DNA from 2 places in the Pseudoalteromonas sp. SaAl2 genome. Region 1 is predicted to be linked to the other one. Evidence: predicted binding sites of a transcription regulator. Region 1 holds the regulator's gene; the other holds the start of a gene.
What was found. Region 1 encodes sigma-54, which starts transcription at its own class of promoters, with help from an activator protein. Its sites were predicted from a motif close to GTTGGCACGNNNNTNGNNT; they were not measured.
Positions count from the first base shown of each region.

Region 2: a site for sigma-54 is predicted at 6,276-6,294, ahead of ACU8V8_RS09630 (ferritin-like domain-containing protein). Genes of this name have one in related genera too.

Region 1 is NZ_CM129605.1:3,027,277-3,038,781, reverse strand. Features, by position in the region: gene ACU8V8_RS14370 (VOC family protein) at 1-414, shown strand, start outside; gene ACU8V8_RS14365 (LiaF domain-containing protein) at 536-1,192, opposite strand; gene ACU8V8_RS14360 (BON domain-containing protein) at 1,520-2,089, shown strand; gene ACU8V8_RS14355 (YqaE/Pmp3 family membrane protein) at 2,163-2,321, shown strand; partial or broken gene mgtE (magnesium transporter) at 2,747-4,106, opposite strand; gene ACU8V8_RS14345 (HPr family phosphocarrier protein) at 4,210-4,482, opposite strand; gene rapZ (RNase adapter RapZ) at 4,503-5,345, opposite strand; partial or broken gene ptsN (PTS IIA-like nitrogen regulatory protein PtsN) at 5,366-5,819, opposite strand; gene hpf (ribosome hibernation promoting factor) at 5,824-6,111, opposite strand; gene ACU8V8_RS14325 (RNA polymerase factor sigma-54) at 6,142-7,638, opposite strand; gene lptB (LPS export ABC transporter ATP-binding protein) at 7,707-8,432, opposite strand; gene lptA (lipopolysaccharide transport periplasmic protein LptA) at 8,429-8,956, opposite strand; gene lptC (LPS export ABC transporter periplasmic protein LptC) at 8,946-9,500, opposite strand; gene kdsC (3-deoxy-manno-octulosonate-8-phosphatase KdsC) at 9,497-10,048, opposite strand; gene ACU8V8_RS14300 (KpsF/GutQ family sugar-phosphate isomerase) at 10,050-11,021, opposite strand; gene ACU8V8_RS14295 (calcium/sodium antiporter) at 11,045-11,505, opposite strand, start outside.
Region 2 is NZ_CM129605.1:1,986,849-1,998,353, reverse strand. Features, by position in the region: gene ACU8V8_RS09650 (LysR family transcriptional regulator) at 41-940, shown strand; gene ACU8V8_RS09645 (RNA polymerase sigma factor) at 1,046-1,600, shown strand; gene ACU8V8_RS09640 (FecR family protein) at 1,597-2,673, shown strand; gene ACU8V8_RS09635 (TonB-dependent receptor plug domain-containing protein) at 2,715-5,714, shown strand; gene ACU8V8_RS09630 (ferritin-like domain-containing protein) at 5,783-6,229, opposite strand; gene ACU8V8_RS09625 (LysR family transcriptional regulator) at 6,397-7,335, opposite strand; gene aceK (bifunctional isocitrate dehydrogenase kinase/phosphatase) at 7,351-9,075, opposite strand; gene ACU8V8_RS09615 (hypothetical protein) at 9,162-9,518, opposite strand; partial or broken gene ACU8V8_RS09610 (DUF3413 domain-containing protein) at 9,762-11,269, opposite strand; gene ACU8V8_RS09605 (YejL family protein) at 11,275-11,487, opposite strand.

The DNA of each region.
Region 1 (11,505 bases):
TATTTAGAGCACGTAAATTTAGTTGTTGATGACGTTGACGCAATGCTGCACTTTTATAAAGCAGCATTTCCACATTGGTATATCAGAAGTCAGGGTAAAAGTGCTTGGCATGGGAAACCACGACAATGGCTGCATTTTGGCGACGATTATCACTACTTAGCATTAAGTGATAATGGAGAGCAAAGAAATCGAGACTTAACTGGCCACCAGGTCGGCTTGGCACACTTTGCATATGTTACAAATGACATCGCAGCTGTTATTAATCGTTTAGAGCTTGCGGGCTACAGTATTGATAAAGCAGGCGCAGAAAACCCTTTTCGTAAAAATGTGTATTTTATTGACCCTGCCGGTTTTGAAGTTGAGTTTGTTGAGTACCTCAGTGACATACCCAAAGAGCGTAATAATGATTTTTGATTCAACACTATTAATCAAGGCTGAAGCGAGTTCCTACGTTATATTGCCATGTAGGAGAGCGCTTTAGCGCCGAAACGTTGGGCACGGGGTTTAAACCATAAACCCAACCTAGCAGCATGCTTTAAGATTTATTCATATCTTTCCAGCTGGTTTTTAGGCTATTGGCAAAGGAGATAAACTTTTCTTTAATGGTACGTTTTACTTTGATCTCTACTGAACCGAGAATCACTTTACCTTCTATAGTTATAGTAGGGCCATGAAGTTTGTTAAGCGATACAGATTTGTTTTCAACACTGCCAACAACACTAAATATTTTAGACACCACATTCACATGTTCTGGCACGTATATCTCATCGCTACCTAATAAACAGTTAACGTGTAAAGTAATGTGCTGGTGTTGAAATATTGCATCGGTAAAATCTAATTCAATCGAACCCAATAGATTCGTTATATGAATTTCTTTGGGTACGACCCATTGGCCACTACGTTCATTGGAACCTAATATACTCCTTAAGTGTAATGCTTCGTCTTGGCTTTGGTTACTATAGTGAGGACTAAACTGTGCACGCTTTTCATTTTGGTAACTAGTATCAGCTTTTAAATCTAAATCACTTACTAGCTCCATTAATACTAAGTTATCTGTTGCGGCCATTGCTTGGTCTAAGCGACGTTCGAATGCTTCTGCAGATATAATCCCATGACTGTAGTTATAGATTAATTGATCAATAACTTGTTCGCGTACTTGTTCGATTGGGCGATCTTCTATTTTAACTGTCATGATGGTATCCCTATATAATGGCTGTATTATTTTTCTACTTCGATAACTAAAGCAAAGCTCAGGCCAATAATTAACTTATTAAAATTCAGTTGCTTATTTCCCACTCTCAATTTTTTAATAGTAATATTAACGACAGATTAATAAAAACAACGACTAAATGGTAAATCTGACACAAGCAGAACAAATTACCGAATTGTTTGTAAATTATTACCAAGTGAATATCGCTATAAAATACCACCTCACCATAAGTCTTTGATTTAAATAAAATTAAAAGTTGGCTTGATGTTCGCATTAACCTAAGTGTCTTTAATCAAAAGGAGAAAGATTATGAAAACATTTAACAAATCTATGATTGCGGCTTTAGTTCTTGGTACAACAGCTATGGGTGCACAAGCAAGCAGCTGGGAAAATGAAAGTAAAGATGCTTGGATTGATGGTAAGGCGGAAACAGTTCTTTTAATGAACACTAATCTTAACAACTTTGACATTAACACTGACGTAAAAAATGGCAAGGTTGTGCTAACCGGTAAAGTCGAAAGCGACTTAGATAAAGAGCTTGCTGAAGAGCTTGTATTAAGCCTTGATGGTGTAAATGATGTTGATAACGAACTGACTGTCGTTAAAAATGTTGATACCGATCACAAACGTATGAAATCTGATGTTGATGACACTGAAAGCGATTTGACAGACGCAAAAATTAGTACTGTGATCACGACACGCTTCTTATTTAATTCAGAAGTTGGCGGTACAGATATCGACGTAGATACTGATAAAGGTGTAGTTACACTTAAAGGTACTGTTGAGTCAGAAGCTGAAAAACAACTAGCGATGAAAATTGCTAAAAATGCTGAAGATGTTCGCAATGTAGTTGATGAGCTAACTGTTGTTGCTGAATAATTACTTATTATGAAATGCCCAGCTAGGCTGGGCTTTCTTATGCATTTTAACAAATTGGCAAGGAGCGATAACAATGGATTTAATACGAATTATCTTATCAGTGTTGATCCCACCACTTGGTGTTTTTTTACAAGTTGGTTTAGGGGCACAGTTTTGGATTAATATTTTGTTAACATTACTAGGGTATATTCCTGGTTTAATTCATGCGATTTACATAATCGCCAGACGTTAATTAAGTCTTTGCAATGCAAGTCTTACAAGGAGGAACTATGGAACATGTACAAAAGGACTCTCAGCAAAGAAAAGCTGAATGTGCAACGGCTTTATGGACAGCTAAGCAGTGGAAGCAATTTATGGATTCATGAGCAAGGATTGAATGTAGCACGATGGATGTGACAAGGATTGAATGTAGCACGATGGATAAGTGACAAGGATTGAATGTATCACTATGGATTAGTGCAAGGAAGAACAAACTATATGGTTAGCTGTTGTATCAGTAGTTTTAGGATAAATTAGCGGATAATATTGTGGTTTCACATGGATAAATAAGGAGATTACTAGGATGGTAACTATCAAATCATAAGTGCATGCTTATCTAATGAGAGCATGCACTTATGAATACTTCTTAAAACGATTTAATTAAAAAGAACCTTGAACCTAAATAAGTAACCAAGTCGCAGTACCTAAAAAGGCGAATATACCAACAATATCTGTGATTGTTGTTAATACAACACTGCCTGCGAGTGCAGGATCAATTTTCATTTTTTTAAGTAGTAATGGAATACTAGCACCCGCAATACCTGCAGCAACCAAATTCATAAACATAGCAAACGCTAAAACGCCACCCAGTTTAAAAATCCCATTGCCAAATAGCAACAACACCGGCTATTAAGATAGACCAAACCATACCGTTTATTGCACCAATTGCGAGCTCTTTTAACATTAAAAAGCGTTGGTTTGTTTGATTGATGTGACCCACAGCAATACCGCGGATCACTAAAGTTAAAGTTTGGCTACCTGCAACGCCACCCATTGAAGGCACTATGCCGTTAAGTACCGCAAGGATTGGCAATATGGCCAAGGTATTTTCGAAAAAACTCGCTACGATAGCGGCCAGAAGAGCTGTTAATAAGTTTACACCTAACCACACAGAACGCTTCTTCGAACTTTTTAATATGGGAGCGAAGGTATCTTCTTCATCATCAAGACCGGCTAAGCTTAACAAGCTGTGTTCAGCATCTTCACGGATTACATCTACAATGTCATCGATTGTGATACGGCCAAGCAAATGGTCATTATCATCAACGACGGGTGCCGATATCCAATTGTGTCGCTCGAATAGTTGGGCAACTTCGCTTTCATCCATGGCGATTGAAATTGATTCGCAGTCTTCATCCATTAAGTTGCGAATGATTTTGTCTGGCGGGTTAGTTAAAAGCGTTGTGAGTGACATAGCACCGAGAAAACAATTGTGTTTATCTACAACGTATAAGTCATCGGTACCTTCAGGTAACTCTCCGCGTAGGCGTAAATATCGAAGCACCACATCAATTGTAACGTCAGGACGAATAGTCACCGTATCCGTATTCATAAGAGCACCAGCAGAGCGCTCTTGATAAGAGAGAGCTTGTGTTGCACGCTCTCTATCTTGGCTATCCATGGCCCCAACTACGTCTTGGTAGACGGTATCAGGTAGACTTCTTAAAACCTCCCCTAAGTCATCATGACTCATGTCTTCTGTCGCCGCAGCTATATGCTCTGGCTCCATTTGCGCGATGATACCTAATCGTACGTCTTCAGAAAGCTCCTCTAAGACATCACCTTGTACATCAGGATCAACTAATTGCCAGAGTAGTTTACGGATCTTGTGCGGGGAAGATTCGAGTAATAATGCTGTGTCACAAGGAGCTGTTTTTGCCAACATTCGCCTAACTTGAACAAATTGACCACTATTGAGTGACTTGGTCACTTGTTTTAGTTGTTGTAGTGGGTAATCTTGTTCAAAAGCTTCAGGCATTGGCGTCCTTAGGTTACAAATTTTATTGGGTAGGGTGATAGTAAGCTAGAATTTTTTGCTTTCCTATCGTTATTTAGTTTAACGCAATTTTAAAAAAAGTGCGCTATTCATGCTCATGAAAGCGCTGTTCGATTAGCTCACCTATTGCCGCTAATGCCGGCTTGGCGTCTGGCCCTTCACAGACTACTTTAACTTCTTTACCTTGGCTGCTTTCAAGTAGCATTAAAGCTAAAACGCTGTCACCAGCAGCTTGTTTATCGTCTTGATATAAGGTAATAGTCGCGTCAAACTTCAGCGCGAGCTGAGCTAAAACGCTGGCAGCTCGTGCATGTAATCCTAATTTATTTTTGATTAAAAAAGTGTCTTCTAAATGCATATCAAAGCCTATAGCAGATATTATTCTTGTTCACGATGACGGATTTTTACATTGCTATGACTCATTGCAAAACTTTCACCTATAGTTTGCGCCAAGTAGACAGAGCGGTGTTGCCCGCCGGTACAACCAATAGCAATAGTTAGATAGCTGCGGTTATTACGCTCTAAGTGAGGCAGCCAAGTTTGTACAAAGGTCTGAATCTGCCAAGTAAACTTTTGTACTATGCTGTGGCTAGCTAAATAGTCTTTTACTGGTTGATCTAGGCCTGTAAGTGGCTTTAGCTCAGGCTCCCAGTGTGGGTTTGGTAAAAATCGGGCATCAAATACGTAATCAGCTTCTTTAGGGATACCGTGCTTAAAACCAAAAGATTCAAAAGTGATAATTAACTTTTTATCTTTTTTACCTAAAATCTTCTCACGAATTGATTCTGCTAATTGGTGAACGCTCAACTCTGTTGTATCAAGAATAAAATCAGCACGAGTGATCAATACATCAAGCAATACTTTTTCTTGTTTGATGGCTAAATCAAGGGGCAGAGAATCTAACGATAAAGGGTGCAAACGGCGAGTTTCAGAAAAGCGTTTGATCAGCGTTTGGTCGTCACTGTCTAAATAAAATAAAGTTGGGTTTGCAAAGCCAGGTAAATACTCAAGAATGTCATTAAACTCTTCTTGTTCTTTTGGCAGATTGCGCACATCAATACTAACTGCTGTTTTATCATAGTTATCAGAAACGCTTCGTACGAGTGAAGGCAGCAAGTTCACAGGAATATTATCAACACAATAATAACCTAGATCTTCTAATACGCGAAGGGCAACAGATTTACCAGAACCTGAACGCCCACTGATGATAATTAACTCCATGTAATGACTCCTTCACTTTCCTAAGACAGCTCGACAATAACTTGGTATAAGTCGTGGTCAGATTTAGCGCTACGTAATTGTTTACAAAAAATCTTTATCGTTAAGTTTATCAGCAATTGTGGCCAAGGTCTTTAAATGAAGTTGGCTGTCACCATCAGGTACGATGAGTGCCACAAATATATCTACAGGACGGTTATCAATCGCATCAAAGTTAATGGGCGTTTCGCTCACTAGTATCAGTGCTAATGGAGTATCAACACCCGTTATTCTACCGTGAGGAATAGCAATTCCACGGCCAATACCTGTGCTACCTAATTTTTCTCGATTAAGTAACGAGTTAAGAATTTCTTGTTCTGAAAGGTGAGGGAGTTGTTCATGAGCCAACTGGCTAATAAATTCTAAAATTCGTTTTTTGCTATTAAAAAGGACCGCAGCTTTACTGCAGTCCTTACAAGTAAGTGAACTTAGTTTCATAATATTAGTGTCGAGCGTGCTTCTCTTTGTGTTTGATAACTTGACGGTCTAGTTTATCTATTAGGGCGTCAATCGCAGCGTACATGTCTTGATGTTCGGTTGAAGCAAATAAATCAGCACCACTGAGGTGTATTGTGGCTTCTGCTTTTTGGCTTAGCTTTTCTACGTCTAAAATGACGTGCACGTTGTTTATATGATCAAAGTGCCTTTCAAGCTTTGCAAACTTATTGTGTACATAGTCTCTAAGTGAATCGGTAATTTCTACGTGACGACCAGTTAAATTCAGTTGCATAAGCATTTTCCTTCTTTGTTTTTTTACGCCTTAAATCAAACTCTTTCTTTGATTCGACGGTGGAATAGCCAGTGACTCGCGATATTTTGCAATTGTACGTCTAGCTACTTTGATACCTTGCTCTGCCAATATATCTGCAATTTTGCTATCACTCAATGGTTTCGCTGAGTTTTCTGCGCTAATTAATTTTCTAATTAATGCGCGGATCGCTGTAGATGAACATTCACCACCGTTTTCAGTGCTCACATGGCTTGAGAAAAAATACTTTAACTCAAAAATCCCTCTTGGGGTGTGCATGTACTTTTGCGTGGTAACACGTGAGATGGTTGATTCATGCATCTCTACCATTTCAGCAACATCGTTTAATACCATAGGGCGCATTGCTTCAGGGCCATGCTCAAAGAACCCTTGTTGCTGTTGAACGATACAGTTGGTTACTTTAAGTAATGTGTCATTACGGCTTTCTAAACTTTTTATAAACCACTTTGCTTCTTGCAAGTGGGAGCGAATAAATTGGCTGTCGCTACTCGATTTAACCGAGCGAGACATAGCTGCATATTGGCTGTTTACTCTAATTTTAGGCATGCTATCGGGGTTTAACTCAACAACCCAACGGCCTTTAATTTTCTTTACTGAGACATCTGGAATAACGTATTCAGACTCTTCACGTACGATGCTATCCGCAGGCTTTGGGTTTAGACTGTGGATGAGTGTCATCACTTCTTTAAGTTCATCTTCCTTAAGCTTAGTCTTTTTCATCAAAGTGCGATAGTCACGACTGGCCAATAAATCGATGTGTTCAGTTAAAATCATTTTTGTCTCGCTAATCCAAGGAGTTGCGGGGTCAAATTGATTTAGTTGAATACATAAACATTCTTGCAAGCTGCGTGCACCAATACCAATTGGGTCAAACAGTTGAATACGTTTTAAAACGGCTTGCACTTCATCAAGCTCAATTTCTTCTTCGTTATTATCTTTATTTAGGCTCTCTGCAATGTCTTCACAACTTAGAGTTAAAATACCTGACTCGTCGATAGCTTCGACAATGGCAATAGCGATCGCCTCGTCGGTCGGACTAAATGGGGTGAGCTGTAACTGCCACATAATATATTCATGCAAGGTTTCGGTTGAAGCACCTTGATAAATAGATTCATCTTCAGGCATCGGGCCTGATGAGCTGGCAGGAGCAGCACTCATGTACTCATCCCAGGTCACATCCATAGCCATGTCATCACTTACTGTGTCTTTATTAAGTGCTTCGCTGCTTTCTTGTTCGTATTCGCTGGGTGTTTCATCGGCTGAGGCACTTACTGTGACATCGTCAGTGTCTTGTTTTTGTTCATTTTTGCCAGCCGTTTCATCACCAAACTCTTGCTCTTCGACCTCAAGTAATGGATTGCTGTCGAGTGCTTCTTGAATTTCTTGCTGGAGATCCAATGTACTTAACTGCAATAAGCGAATTGCTTGTTGCAGTTGTGGTGTCATTGTAAGTTGCTGGCCCATGCGCAGCTGGAGTGATTGCCTCATTTATCTCTAACAATCCTTTTATTGTGTTGTCATAATTTAGTTTAGCAGATAGTTAGCTGAGTGTTGCTTTATAGCCTAAATTGCTCACCCAGATATACATCGCGAACTGTTTGGTTGGCAAGTACATGCTCAGGAGTTCCTGATGCAATTAACTCCCCATGAGAAACTATGTAGGCTTTTTCACAAACATCAAGGGTTTCTCTTACATTATGGTCGGTTATTAGTACACCGATGCCACGGTTTTTAAGGTGCTCGATAATCTTCTTTATATCTAACACTGAAATGGGATCAACACCAGCAAAAGGCTCATCTAATAGGATAAATTTAGGATTTGCGGCTAAAGCACGCGCAATTTCAACACGGCGGCGTTCACCACCTGACAATGCCATGCCTTGACTATCACGAATGTGTTGAATGCTAAATTCATCAAGTAGGCTATCTAAGGCTTCTTCACGGGCTGTTTTATTTAGCTCTTTACGGGTTTCTAAAATCGCCATCAGGTTTTGGTAAACGGTCAATTTACGAAAAATAGATGACTCTTGTGGTAAGTAGCCAATACCCAAGCGAGCACGGCTGTGCATGGGTAATAATGTAATATCGTTATCATCAATACTAATTTTACCTTTATCGCTGGGCACTAAGCCAACAATCATATAAAAAGTGGTGGTTTTGCCTGCGCCATTAGGACCTAGCAGACCAACAATACTCCCAGCGCTAACTTCTAAGCCAACACTTTTTACAACTTGGCGGCCCTTGTAGCTTTTTGCTAAAAACTCGGCTTTTAATGTACTCATGGCTGGCCTTTTGATTTTTTGCTATCGACAGGTACTAAAATTGTATGCACGCGGTCATTTGAGTCTTCGCCTCTTTCAGCACTTATTAGCTGCTGTTCCATATCGTAGGTGATGCTTTTAGCGTTAATTTTTTGCCCTGCTTGGGTTACTTTCGCATTACCTATTAAAGTTAACAGGCGCTTTGCTACATCGTAACGAACTTCATCAGCACTGGCGCTCATTAGAGTGCCATCGGTTTGTTTTTCTTCAAAGTATGCAGGTTTGCCTGTGGCCACGAGTAACTGTTTATTATCGCCTAAGTCTTCACGTTTATGTACTTCGAGGCGATCTGCTTTAATTCGGCGGTTACCATGGATAATTTCAACGTTTTTTTCAAAAATACCGACATTAGATTTAAGCTGAGCTTGTTGTTTATCAGCGCTGATTGATACCTGATCGGCCGGTGGTGTTGTATCTTGGGCAAGGCTCGAAAATGCAATGAGTAAGCTTGGAATGATAAATATGTTGGCTAGTTTATTGGTCATAATATATGGTTCGCGTATGGTTAATTAGTTCTATTACTTCGGCTTTTAAGTCGGCTTGTAATCCGCGCCCAGTAATTTTTAAATTAGGGCCGACCAACTCTACAGGTTGTTCTGAACTCATTGTTTGAAGTTCAATATCAACTTGGATGTTATCGGCATTAATGTGATCTATCATGGCATTATCTGTGAGATTTTTCGCCGTCACATTGCCTTCTAAAACCAGCTGGTTATTTTCATATAATGTGGCTTCAGCTGCATTAATTTGCCACATTTGTTCTTGATTATATAAGGTGAAAATAGGTTCTTCAAAGTACGTGAATCCTAACTGCTGATATAGTTCCATTTTAGCAGCGGTCACTTTGTGGCTTATTTTACCTTGCTCATCAAAGGCTGTTTGTTTTAATGCCACTGCTGTGTAGTCGGGCTTGGCAATAACATCTTCTTCAACGAGCTGTTGTGTGTTTGCTTGGTTAAAGTATGGATACCAAAGCCAAACCATACAGCCAATAAATAATACGCTTAATATTAAACGCGCACTATTCATGAGCTGGTGCCTTCGCTAGTCAGCGATTTGCCATTTTCTAGCATTAATAAATCAGTGAGTTCTCGCACTGCGCCAAATCCACCCGGTAGCATAGTGGTATAATGCGATACGCGTTTGATTAACGGGTGGGCGTCGTTCACCGCTACTGCAAAGCCAACTTGCTCCATGACTGGGAGATCTGGGCCGTCATCGCCAATATAGGCGATTTGCTCATCGGTTAAGCTCAGTTTATCTTTAAGTTCTTGATAGGCTTGCAGCTTATTTTCTTGACCTTGATATATATGTTGTACTGTTAGGCTAGTCATGCGCTGCTGAACTATCTGTGAATGACGACCTGTGATCACAGCAACTTCAAAACCACTGTTGATAAGTGCTTTGATGCCAAAACCATCTTTGGTATTAAATGCTTTTAATTCTTCGCCTTGATTACCTAAGTAAATTCGACCATCAGAAAATACCCCGTCAATATCGCAGATCAGTAATTTTATTCTTTTAGCGCGAGTTTGAGCATCTAAGCTCAATGGTTGGTATAAGTCAGCAAATTGCATTTTATAACACTCCTGCTTTGAGCAAGTCTTGCATATTTAATGCACCAATAGGGTGCTGGTTTTCGTCAATTACAATAAGACCGTTAATACGTTTACGTTCCATAATATTAAGCGCTTCGGCGGCAAGCATATCCGCAGTTGCCGTGGTGCACGAACGTGTCATGACTTCACTAATAAGCGTGCTATGTATATCGATACGTTGCTCTAAAATACGGCGTAAATCACCGTCAGTGAACAAACCATTGAGTTGGCCAAGGTTGTTTACAATTGCTGTCATGCCTAGGCCTTTGGCTGACATTTCTATTAAAGCGTCTTTAATGCATTGCGTGTCTTTAATAATAGGCGTTGAGGCACCATCATGCATTAAATCTTTTAAGCACAGTAACAAGCGTTTGCCTAAACTGCCGCCTGGGTGTGATAGTGCGAAATCGTCGGCTGTGAAACCTCGTGTTTCAAGTAGGGCGACGGCTATTGCATCTCCCATTGCAAGTGTTGCTGTGGTGCTGGCTGTTGGTGCAAGGCCAAGAGGGCAAGCTTCTTTAGATACTTTAATGCATACATGAGCATCAGCCCAATTTGCCATTGACGATGTTGGGTTGCTGGTCATTGCGATCATTTTAGCGCCAATGCGTTTAATCACTGGGATTATATTGAGCACTTCACTGGTTTCGCCAGAATTAGATATCAGCATGACTACATCATCACGGGTGATCATGCCTAAATCACCGTGGCTCGCTTCACCAGGGTGAACAAAAAAAGCTGGTGTGCCGGTGCTTGCTAATGTGGCAGCAATTTTATTGCCAATATGGCCCGATTTGCCCATGCCGACAACGATAATTCGGCCTTGGCATTGATACATCAACTGACAGGCCTGGTTAAAGTTTTCGTCTAGGTATTGAGCTATATCAACAAGGGCTTGACGTTCAATATCAAGTACTCGTTTTCCTTGTTCAATAAAATTTAACTGCGTCATTGTGTTGTCCAATTTATTCGGTATTAAGCTACTTGGCTAAAAATATAACCTTGATAAGCAACAAATGCGGCTAATAATAAGCCACCTTCAACTCTATTAATACGGCGTGCCCCACGAAAACTCAAGGACATAGCGATTAATGCGATGGTGGCACCTATCATAATTAGCGCGTCACGGTTTGCCGCTGAGGGGTCAATAATCGAAGGATTTATAATCCCCGCTAATGGTAAAACGGCTAGTAAGTTAAAAATATTAGAGCCAACAATATTACCCAATGCTAAGTCGTCTTCGTTTTTTAGCACCCCTGCAATACAAGCTGCAAGTTCAGGCAAGCTGGTACCGATAGCAATAATAGTCAAGCCGATGACTAAATCGCTTAAGCCAAAATACTTTGCAATATCAACAGCTGAACCAACTAAAAAGTGAGAGCTTAAAGGAAGTACGACCATGCCGACAACTAGCCAAAATAGTGCTGACTTGGTTG
Region 2 (11,505 bases), 1.0 Mb from region 1:
AATGCTACATTCGAAAATATTAAATGAAATAGGGGAAGCTATGTACAGTGTGAGCGATCTAGAAACATTTATTGCAATAATAGAGAATAAAGGCGTGCTTGCAGCGGCAAGCGCACAAGGGTTATCTCCAGCCACTGTTAGCCATCGATTAGCTAAATTAGAGCGAGAGTTAGCAACCGTTTTAGTTTTTAGAGATAGTCGGCGAATACGGCTATCACCGGCTGGTGAGGTGTTTTATCAGCGTGTTGGTACGATCCTTGAGGCATTACATGATGCCGAATACAGTATTGGTGCACGTGGTTCATCGGTGAGTGGGTTACTTAGAGTGACAATGCCTCCTTGGGTGTTTTCAAAGTTCGTGATGCCCAAACTGATTGCGTTTGAGCAGCAATACCCTGATTTGCAATTAGACTTTTCGATTTCAGATAACTTTGTCAATGTTGTCGATGATGCACAAGATATTGCTATCAGGGTGGGCAAGCTGAATGACTCTGCCTTGCTATCACGAAAAATAGTTAACAATCAACGTGTTTTATGTGTGGCACCTAGTTATGTAGAAAAATACGGTATGCCAACATCTTTTGAGCAACTGCAGCAACACTTTTGGGTGTGTTTACCGTGGCAGCGACAACTCAAACTAAACAATGGCGCTGGCAAAGTTGTCAACTTTAATGCTAAAACGCGTTTCACTATTTCTAATTCAGATAATATGACTCAAGCTGCGATAGCGGGGCATGGGATTGCGATAAAATCAAAATTAGCTATTAAAGATGAATTAGACACAGGCGTATTACTTGAGGTTTTGCCTGGTATCTTAGCTGATGGTGATGCACCAGTGTGGTTTTTAAAGCCACAAAATAGTTTAACAACTCGAAAAACAGAGGTTTTTTATGAGTTTATGAAGTCATTATTTTTAAATACTAATTCAAATAATGGCTAAGGATAAAAATAGTAACCCTAAAATAACGACGATTTAACAATTTGCCTTGTAATTAATGCTAAAACTCGTAACCTAAGCTTAATAATTGTAATAGTGAGTCATAATGTGGCACAAAGTAAAGTAACGACAACATTCGTTGAACTGTCTGCTCAAATAAGACGTTTTGTATCACGTATTGTATTACCTGATGATGTAGAAGATATCGTTCAAGAAACCTTCGTTAAAAGCTATGAAGCTGACTTGAAACAAGATATTAAATATACTCATAGTTATATGCTAAAAACGGCGAAAAATTTAGCCTTAAATCATGTTGCTAAGTGGGATAATAAACATAGTGACTCACTTGATACAGGAGATGATTATCACCAACATCTAAAATCGATGCAGCTTGAAGATGAAGTAACATCAAAAGAGCGATTTTTACTTTTTTGCCGCGCGACAGAGCAACTCAGTCAGCCAGTACGAAAATGCTTTATATTAAAAAAAGTATATGGTTTGAGCCAAAAAGAAATCGCAAAGCAAATGAACTTAAGTGAAAGTACGGTCGAGAAACATATAGCAAAAGGGCTGCTAAAATCTATGCAGTATATGCAGCAACAAGAGCAAGTATCCTCAGGCACTGAGCAAGCAAATGTCACTACCAGGAGGGTGGGTAAATGAGCAATATTCATCAATTTTCGTCAAAAGACGTTATTCAGGCGCAAGCAAGCCGATGGATCAGCGCTATGGATCGCGGCTTATCGGAGCCAGAAAGAGAGCAATTTCAACTGTGGGTGCAGCAAAGCAAGACACATCAAGATGCGGTTTTTGAACTTGCACAGTTATGGGATGAGTTGAGTGTTCTCAATGAGTTAAGCAGTTTGTTTCCGAATAAACAGGTACCTTCTAAAAATTCAATTTCAAATACGCGTTTTACCATAGCTGCAAGTATTTTTGCTGTTATGCTGATGGCGACGTTTATGTTTGCAGGCTTCAATTTTTATCCCAGTTCAGTGCAGGATCAAGCCAAGTACAGCAAAATATACCGTACTAAAGTGGGTGAGCAGGCAACCTACGTTTTACCAGATAGCACCATAGTGCAATTAAACACCAATAGCTTATTGGAAGTGGCTTATACCCAAGGGCGAAGACAGCTCATTTTAAGTCGTGGTGAAGGGCGCTTCAATGTCGCTAAAGATGCATCACGGCCTTTTAGCGTCATGGCGGGTGACAAATCGTTCACTGCGTTGGGTACTGTGTTTAATGTTCAGCGTAACGACTCATCTGATTTAGAGCTGGTGGTTACTGAAGGTAAAGTGATGATCACTGATCCAAGTGTGGCGGTAAATGCGGATGATTTTGTTAGATTGCAACAGGCTAATAATGAGACTGAGCAAGTGAGGAAAATTAACGCGAGTATTGTTATCTCTGGAGAAAAAGCGCTCATAAAAGAAAGTATTACCAAACCGATAAAACAGTTATCAATGGATGATGTACAGCGCGATTTAGCATGGCAGCATGGCATGTTAATTTTTAATGGTGAGCCGCTAAGTGAAGCATTGCAAGAGGTTAGCCGTTACACTGCGACACGGTTTGAGTTAAAAGACCCTTCATTAGCATCGCTTAAAGTCGCTGGGGTCTTCAAAGCGGGTGATATCATCGGCTTACTTGATAGCCTGCAAGCAAATTTAGCGATAGAGCATGAGCGGTTAGGTGAGCATATTGTTAGCCTAACACAAGGCGATCATAGTTAAGTTGGTGGGTTAAACTCTGACTAAAAACATGAAAAGTAGCAATGCTGAAAACAAAAAGTAAAAAAATAATAAATAAAAAGTCAAAGGCATGTAGAGGATTATTCATTCTCAACTGTTTGTATAAGTTGCGTAGTAACCAAACGTATCCATTATGTGGGTTGATTGCATTGGCGCCTTTAGTTTGTAGCCTGAATGTACAAGCTAATGCCGTTGAATCACAGATGGTGCAATTTGATATTAAAGCGCAACGAGCAGACCTCGCACTGATTGAATTTGCAAAACAAACTGAACAAACCGTGGTTTTTTCATTTGAGTTAGCAAAGCAATATCAAGCTCAATCGGTGTTTGGTTATTACACTCAGTTGGATGCACTCAATACGATGTTGCAGAATACTGAACTCGATGCGGTTGTTGATCAAAATGGTTTACTGAGCGTAAAACTCAAACAAATCAATAGGAATGATAACAACATGACAAAGCTTTCTGGGGTCAGTGCAGCCGTTTTACCACTTTTAATGGCAACAAACAGCCAAGCCGTTAATGCGCAAGAGCAAGCGGCACAAGAAAACATAGAAAAAATAGCTATCGTTGGTAGCCGTGTAGCTGGGCGTTCGGTCGAAGATTTACCTGTTCCTGTTGATATTTTAAGTGCAGAAGCGCTGGAAAATACGGGACAGACAGAAGTTGGCCGGATGTTACAATCAATAGCTCCTTCATTTAACTTTTCTAGCTCATCAATCAGTGATGGTACAGATGCACTTCGGCCCGCAACATTACGTGGTTTAGGCCCAGATCAAACGCTGGTACTTATCAATGGTAAGCGTCGCCACCAAGCCAGCATCATTCATATCAATACATCTGTAGGGCGTGGTACAGCGGGCACCGACATGAATGCTATTCCTGCTGCATCAATTAAACGCATTGAGGTATTACGTGATGGTGCAGCGGCACAGTATGGCTCAGATGCCATTGCCGGTGTTATTAATATTGTACTTAAAGATGCTGAAGAAGGCGGGAAAGCGGCAATTAACTATGGTCAATACTCAGAAGGGGATGGTGAAACAGTTAATATCGATTTCAATAAAGGCTTTGCTCTGGGTGATGATGGTTATTTAAATACCACGATTAATTATCGCGATCGTGCGCCGACTAATCGCGCTGGCCTACATGGTTCTTGTCAGTTTTATGGTTGTGAAGAACTAAGCGATGGTACTTTACTCGCTTCAGACCCTCGTGAGCTAACAGCCCCTCGTGATACTTTCAGAATTGGTGATGCTGACTCACAACAGTTTGCTTTAACCGTAAATACTGGTTATGAATTAGCTGGTGGCGAGCTTTATGGTTTTATCACTTATTCAACCAGAGATAATGAGTCCGCTGCGTTTTTCCGTCATAATGCCAATGCAGATGGTAACCCAGTTTTACAAGATGGTGATGCTGTTATCCCGATGGGTTTCTTGCCAAAAATTAACACCACGATAGACGACATTTCATATAACTTTGGTTTTAAGAAAGAGTTTGATAATGATTCAAGCCTTGACCTTTCATACACCTATGGTGAAAACAGTATCGACTACACCACAAGTGATACGATTAATGGCTCATATGCTAATTTATTACGCTACGAGCAAGGGCTAAGTGCTGATGATATTCGCGCAACTATTCCTCGCGAGTCTTATGCTTATGGCATGGAGCTTTCTTTGCAAACCCTAAACTTGGACTACACAAAAGATTATGATGATTTTTCATTAGCCATGGGGGCAGAGCTGCGAACTGATGAATATCGCATTTTAGAAGGCAGCGAATATGCATACCGAGATTACGATACCAATAATGGCGTTAATATTTACGATGGCCTAAGTGGTGGTGTCGGCAGCGAAAACGCTGCGGGCGGCACGCAAGGTTTTGGTGGTTCTTCTCCTGAATCGTCAGTAGATGAATCTCGAGATGTTATTTCGTTCTATGTTGATGCTGAAACTTACGTGATTGATGATGTGATTATTTCTGGGGCGTTGCGTTACGACAACTATAAAGGTTTTGGTGACACGGTAAACTTTAAACTGGCCGGTAATTGGTCTGTTACTGATGATGTTTCATTACGTGGTGCGGTTAGCACGGGCTTTAGAGCACCTTCTATGCAGCAGCTGTATTTTAATAATATTAGTACGCAATTTGTTGTGGGCCCTAACGGTGATTTAATCGCAGAAGAAGTGGGTACATTTAGAAATGACAGTACCCTTGCACAAAGCATTGGCATTCCAAAACTTAAAGAAGAAAAATCAGAAAACCTCAGTTTAGGTATTGTTTATAACGTAACAGATAACATTAATGTCACTATCGATTATTACTCAATTGACATTGATGATCGCATTGTGATCAGTAACCGTTTAGGTAAAGGTTTATCATCAACACTTGATGCTGCCCTTGTGAGTTCTGGTGCTGGCGCTGGCCAGTTTTTCTTAAACGGTGCAGACACTGAAACACAAGGTGTGGATTTTGTTGCTACGTGGAACACAGAAGGCCTTGGTGGCACACTTGATTTCACCTTAGCAGCTAACTTCACTGAGACTGATGTAGTTGATTTATTTACCCCTGCAGGCAGCGGCCTTGAAACAATCCCAGTAGAAGACGTATTTTCAGCTCAAGAAACATCCATTATAGAAGAGTGGCAACCACAAGATAGGGTCAATTTAAGCGCGCTTTACCGCTTAGAAGATTGGACAGTGAATTTATCTCTGAACCGCTATGGTGAATACACTGTGGAAGATGGTGGCCGCCAAACCTATGGGGCAGAAGTGCTTACAGATGTAAAAATAAATTACTATGTTACCGATAACTTGTCGTTAAATATTGGTGCAAATAACTTATTTGATGTCTACCCAGACAAAAATACCATTGGTAACTCACGATCTGGCACCATTGTAGACGCGTCTGGCAATACAATTGTTAGTTCAACAGGTGTGTTTGAATATTCACGTCGTTCTGCGCCATTTGGCTTTAACGGTGCTTATTACTATTTAGGTGCCGAATACCGTTTCTAAATAACTTCTCCTACGTTATTTAACTTTTGAAGGGCCGTAAGGCCCTTGTTTTGATTTAATGAAATGTATTAGTGCTTTTGTTGCATGCGGCTCATTTCTGTATGGCAGCTTTGCATTGTCAATAACACTTTAGATAATGCCGCTTCACAGTCATGTGGCTGTGGCTTTTTCATAGCGGCTTTAATTTCTTCTAGCGTTTTATCTTCAACTTCTTCAAGCTCTTTAACGTAAGTTTGATCGTTGTCTGAGCTGAACTTAGTGATTAAAGACGTATAAGCACGGCGTGCTTCGACAGCAAATGATGAGCCATCTTCGCGCTCACCTTTTTCATTGATAGCATAGGGTTGTAAGCTTTCAACACTTACTTTTCGGGCATCTATCATACGTTGAAAAAGTGCACCAATTGCAGGATCTTCAACTTTATTTTGAGCTTTTTCATAAAATTCAATGCCGCTGTTCATTACTTGGATAATGTCAGTGATATGATTTGCGTCTTGTCCTTGATGGGTATTCATAATAATGACCTCTTTAAGTTAACTGAATTTAAATGTCACTTACTTAAAGCAAGGCCTGTTCCATCTGGTTTTAGTTTTTAACACCATGATTTAAAATAACTTATATTAAACATGTGTTCTACTTACTCACTGGTTTCGCAAATTTTACAAGCTATTATGTAATTGTTTTACTTTAACTCATTTGCCACTTCAGCTATTTTCTGTCTGAGCCAAATATGACTGGCATCACGGTGAAGCAATGGACTCCATATCATATCTAACTCAAAAGGAGGGATGGGGAAAGGTGGCTCAAGAATTGTTAAACCAGGATCGTCTACATATATATTGGCGGCCTTTGACGGCAGTGTAGCAACTAAGTTTTGTTCTTTGGCTAAATGAATTGCAACGTGATAGTTACGGGTAAATGTGGCAATGTTTCTATGTTTGCCAAAGTGGGCAAGGGCTTCATCAACCCAGCCAAGCTTTTGCACATCTTTAGGATCCATACCTACACCGACCCCAAAACCGGTTTTACTTACCCAAATGTGGCGTGCTTTTAAATAACTATCAAGGCTGAAATTTTCAATGATTGGGTTATCAGTTTTTACTAAGCAGCAAAAGCTGTCTTTCCATATGCGTTTATGATGAAAAGACTGGGGTAGGTTTTCAAAGCGATTGATGGCCATATCAACTTTACCATTTTCAACATCGTGGAAGGTAACATCACTGGGTGTGAGTATATCTAAGGTGGTGTCTGGGGCTTCTTCATGTAATTTACTTAGTAAACGTGGGGCGAGTGTGCTAGCTGCATAGTCACTGGCCATAATTCTAAACACGCGCTTACTCTGACTCGCTTCAAACTCTCTATTAGGTGCGAGGGTTTCCTCTAGCGTCATTAAAATCCCACGGATCACAGGCTGTAACTCAATAGCGCGCTCTGTCGGGACCATGCCATCACTGGTACGTACTAAAATAGGATCATTAAATAAATTACGCAGCCGTTTTAGGCCATTACTCATTGCTGGTTGAGTGATACTTAGTTGGTTTGCTGCACGTGTAACGTTGCATTCACGTAGAAGCGTGTCTAAATATACCAGTAAATTTAAATCTATCTTGCTGATGTTCATTGTGTGTCCTTGCGTTTACCAGTGCTGGATAAAACGTTGTGTGTTCGGATATGGATAAATATGGCTCACTACACCATCTTTAATATTCTTTTGAGCCTGCTGCCAGTAACCTACATCCAAAAGCTCTGGATGTGCCTGCATAAAAATAGCTTTATAACGCGGGTTTGGCATTACAAATGTACATAACTGCTCAGGAAATACATCTTGTGGTGCTACAGAGTAGCTTTGCTCATCAGTTAAGTAGTCATCATAACTTTTTGCTTTAGGCAGTGTCCGAAAGTTCATGTCTGTTAGGTATTGCACTTCATCGTAGTCATAAAAAATAATGCGATTATGATTACTAACCCCAAAGTTTTTAAGCAACATGTCACCAGGGAAGATATTCACCGCAATCATTTCTTTAAGCGCTTGTCCATATTCATTGATTGCTGTTACCGCTTCTTCGTTAGTAGCTGATTCTAAAAATAAATTCAGCGGGGTCATACGACGCTCTATATATAAGTGCTTTATAATGACTAAATCACCTTCGATAACCATTGACTCACCAATAGTGTTTTTAAGCTGTAGGAGTAAGTTATCGTCAAAACGGGATAAAGGAAATACGACGTTCGAATACTCTATGGTATCAGCCATACGACCGACTCGGTCATGACTTTTAACAAGCTGGTAGCGTTTTAGTACGGTGTTTCTGCCAAATGGTTTGCTCTCGCCAAATTTATCTTTAATAACTTTAAATACATAGCCAAATGAAGGAAGGGTAAATACCATCATTACCATACCAGGGGTTCCTGGCGCTATAACAAAGTCATCATTCGAGCGGGCAAGGTGAGCCAAAAACTCTCGATAAAATTCTGTTTTACCTTGCTTGTGAAATCCAATTGCGTTGTAAAGCTCAGCTAATGTTTTATTTGGCATTAACTGATTTAAAAAGCGCACCAATGCCGAAGGGGCATGTGTTTCGACCATAAAGTATGCACGAGCAAAGCCAAAAATAACCCGCATTTGTGAGGAGTTAGTAAGTAGTGCATCTAGATAGAGGCCTTCCTCTTTATGATGTAATACTGGAATGATAAAGGGTTGTATACCACTGCTTGAAACAACACGGCCGACAATATAAGCCGCCTTGTTGCGATAAAAAGGAGTTTGCAATATATCAAAACGCATTTGCCATGCGCTGTGGTGGGTATCCGGTGCTTGATTATAAAATGCTTTTACGAGTAGGCGAATATCACGTTCTAAGTTTACAAAAGGGGCTTTAAAATCAAATTGGTTTATTATTTTACGGATTGTGGGCTTTAACCCATCAACAACAGGAAAGAAACTTCTATATTCAGCTTCGAGCGGCAAAGCAGGGGCATTAGCGAGTGAGGTTTCAACAAAAATAAAATCATTATTAAAATACCGTCGATGAAACAGCCTACAAAAAACGGAGTTATAGAATGTTTCAGCAAGTTCAGCCTGAGGGTGGAATTGTAAAAACTGTTGATAATGTCGCTTACTTTCAAGCCAGAGTTCTTCATCTAATTGATTCGCTAAGGCAAGATGAGCTTCTTTTAATTGCGTGATGGTTTCATTTACACGGGTGTCGTAATGGCTAATTCTGAGGAGGCTGATTTCATGCAATTGCGGCCAATCCTGCTCTGAAAAAGCAATTGGCGCTTGCGAAGTGATTTTTTGAAATAATCGATAGTGCTTTTTAAAGCCCTTTAATATGAACTCTGCAATTGTGTGTGCGTGCATGTGTGAGAGTACTCCTAAAAAAACGACATAGAGCTATTGCTCTATGTTTGTTAAGAGTATGCTAAATAATAGTAAAACCCAATAGCTTATTCATAACGTTTTAGTTTATTTTCAAGCTTATCTATTTGCTTTTCGACTTTTTTAACATCTCTAGCATAACGTTTATTAATTTCTTTGAGTTGTTTTTTTATATCTTTAGTAACTTTTTTTATTTCACTGTCACTTAAAATACGCTTCAAGCGCTGTTGCTGATTAAATTCAGCACGATCCCTATCACGTGAAAGTATATCAAGCTGGTGATTTTGACTTCGAATTTGTGCATTCAGGTTACGAACTATTTGTTGTTTTTCCAGCGTATTAAGTGTTTTAACATGGTTCGCGTTAGGATCAGAAAAAGCCACATTGGTTTGTTTAATTTTGTGCTCAGTTGCATTGAACCACAAGGGAATTGACTAAATACAGTGCCACGATCAGTAGTGCATTTGTAGTAATGAGCATTAGCGGCAATACAATAGCCCGAAAATAGCAAGGTAAGTAAAAAAGATAAAAATAGGATGAGGTTGGTTTTCATATCAGCTTCCTTGCATAATTACCTTATACAAATATAACCCAAAATAGGTAAATAACAAGTCATGTAATAGAGCCACTTAAAATAAATACAGTGGCCCTCGCTTCATAGCTTAAGCTTAATTAGTAAACGTTTTTAACTTTTTAATACTTTGCACTAAAAACGGAATATCTAAGCCTTGCTCAATAGAAAAACCTTGCGCTGCAGAGATGTTTTTATAATTCCCGTCTGAATCAATTAATGTGATCCGGTCTTTTTTATACGCAATAAAGACACCTTGCGAGTAAGTAACCCCAGTATCATCTTTTTTTAGCGTATAAGTTTACACCCAGCATACTTTGATTGGTGATTTGCGGGCAATTTAAGTACTCACCAATACTAGTTGCAATGATATCACTTGGCTGAATAAGCCCTTCGACTTGGTTAATTTTTTTATCTGAGCTGTAAAGGGTGGAAGTAGTTACTACGTCATTGCTATTTTTAGCTAAGCTGAATGCAAAAATATGGGCTGCATCATCGAATACAAGAGATTCAATGTCCGTATCATTTGCATTAATTATACGAATCGCAGCGCGAGTAGTGGCTGTGTCATTGATATAATCAAAATCTGCAAACCCTGTTATTGTTAAACTGCGCTGCTTATTTTTCCAAGCAGGAAGCACTTGCTGTGTAAACAAAGCGGGTTTGTAATAAGCGGGTAAGCCATAAATCAAGCTAAATAAGGTATCTTGCGTATCTACTGGCTGTAGAAACTGCTCTGTTTTATATAAGTTGCTGTTTTTATTGGTAAAGCTCTCTAAAAAGTTCATTATCATTAAATACTAAAATTGTAATGTTAGCGGCTTTATTAGCTTCACAACGTGGCAGCGGTGTGGGCAAAGCATAATTAATGTTTTGGCTAGATAGCTTTACGTTATGTGCTTGTTTATAGCTTTCGATATCGAGTAAATCGTTTTTTGCCAGTAAGCTTTTGGCGGTAGTAGGGTATGACAGTGGTAAAACGTTATCTTGTTTAGTTATGTCAAACTCCAGATTTGCATCAGCCCAAATATGAATACTGTGGCTTAACGCAAAGCAAGTGACCAACACAGACGTGGCATAACGGCCAAACTTATATTGTTTTAAGCGTGCTAAATGGTGCCAAGTATAATTACTAACGAGTAGCTGGAACGCTAAAATTAGTATAACAATCCCGCCTGCCAATAAAGTAGTAAGCGCTGGCGAGCTTGTTAGGCGGTGCCACAACAGGGAGACGATTTCAGGCAGCGCTGAGCTACTTAGGTGATAACCTAAATTAAAATATACATAGGCGTCTAATGTTAATAGTGATGCCCCTAATGTGGCTAATACCGCTGCCATACCACGAATGTGGCGAGGATAAGGAAACACTAAACTGAGCGGAAAAACCGTCAGCACAAATGCAATAAAGGTGATGAAGCTAGTGTGGCTAAGCCAAGTAACCAGCATGTACACGCTGCCCATTGCTGTTGTCGGTGGCGAGTCGGCAAATAAATAGCTTAAACTAATAAATAAGACTAAACCGATATTAGCAAAGGTAAACCAATGCCCCCAGCTTAGTAATTGACTCGCTTTAGACGAAAACTGATTGTGCTGCGATAAATTCATATATGTTATTTAACCGATTGCGCTAATGCTTTGGCAAAGTTATCAGCAACGGCTTGTCTTTTCCCTGTTGGTACATGCTCTTTTAAGATATGCGTGATAGAATTTCCTAAACACATAAGACTTAAATCAACCGGCGCATTGTGCTCAGTTAACACATCAATGAGCTGATCGACGATTTGTTCTACTTCATCATTAGAATATTTTGATAAGATTGGCATCAGTTGGTTCAATAAAAG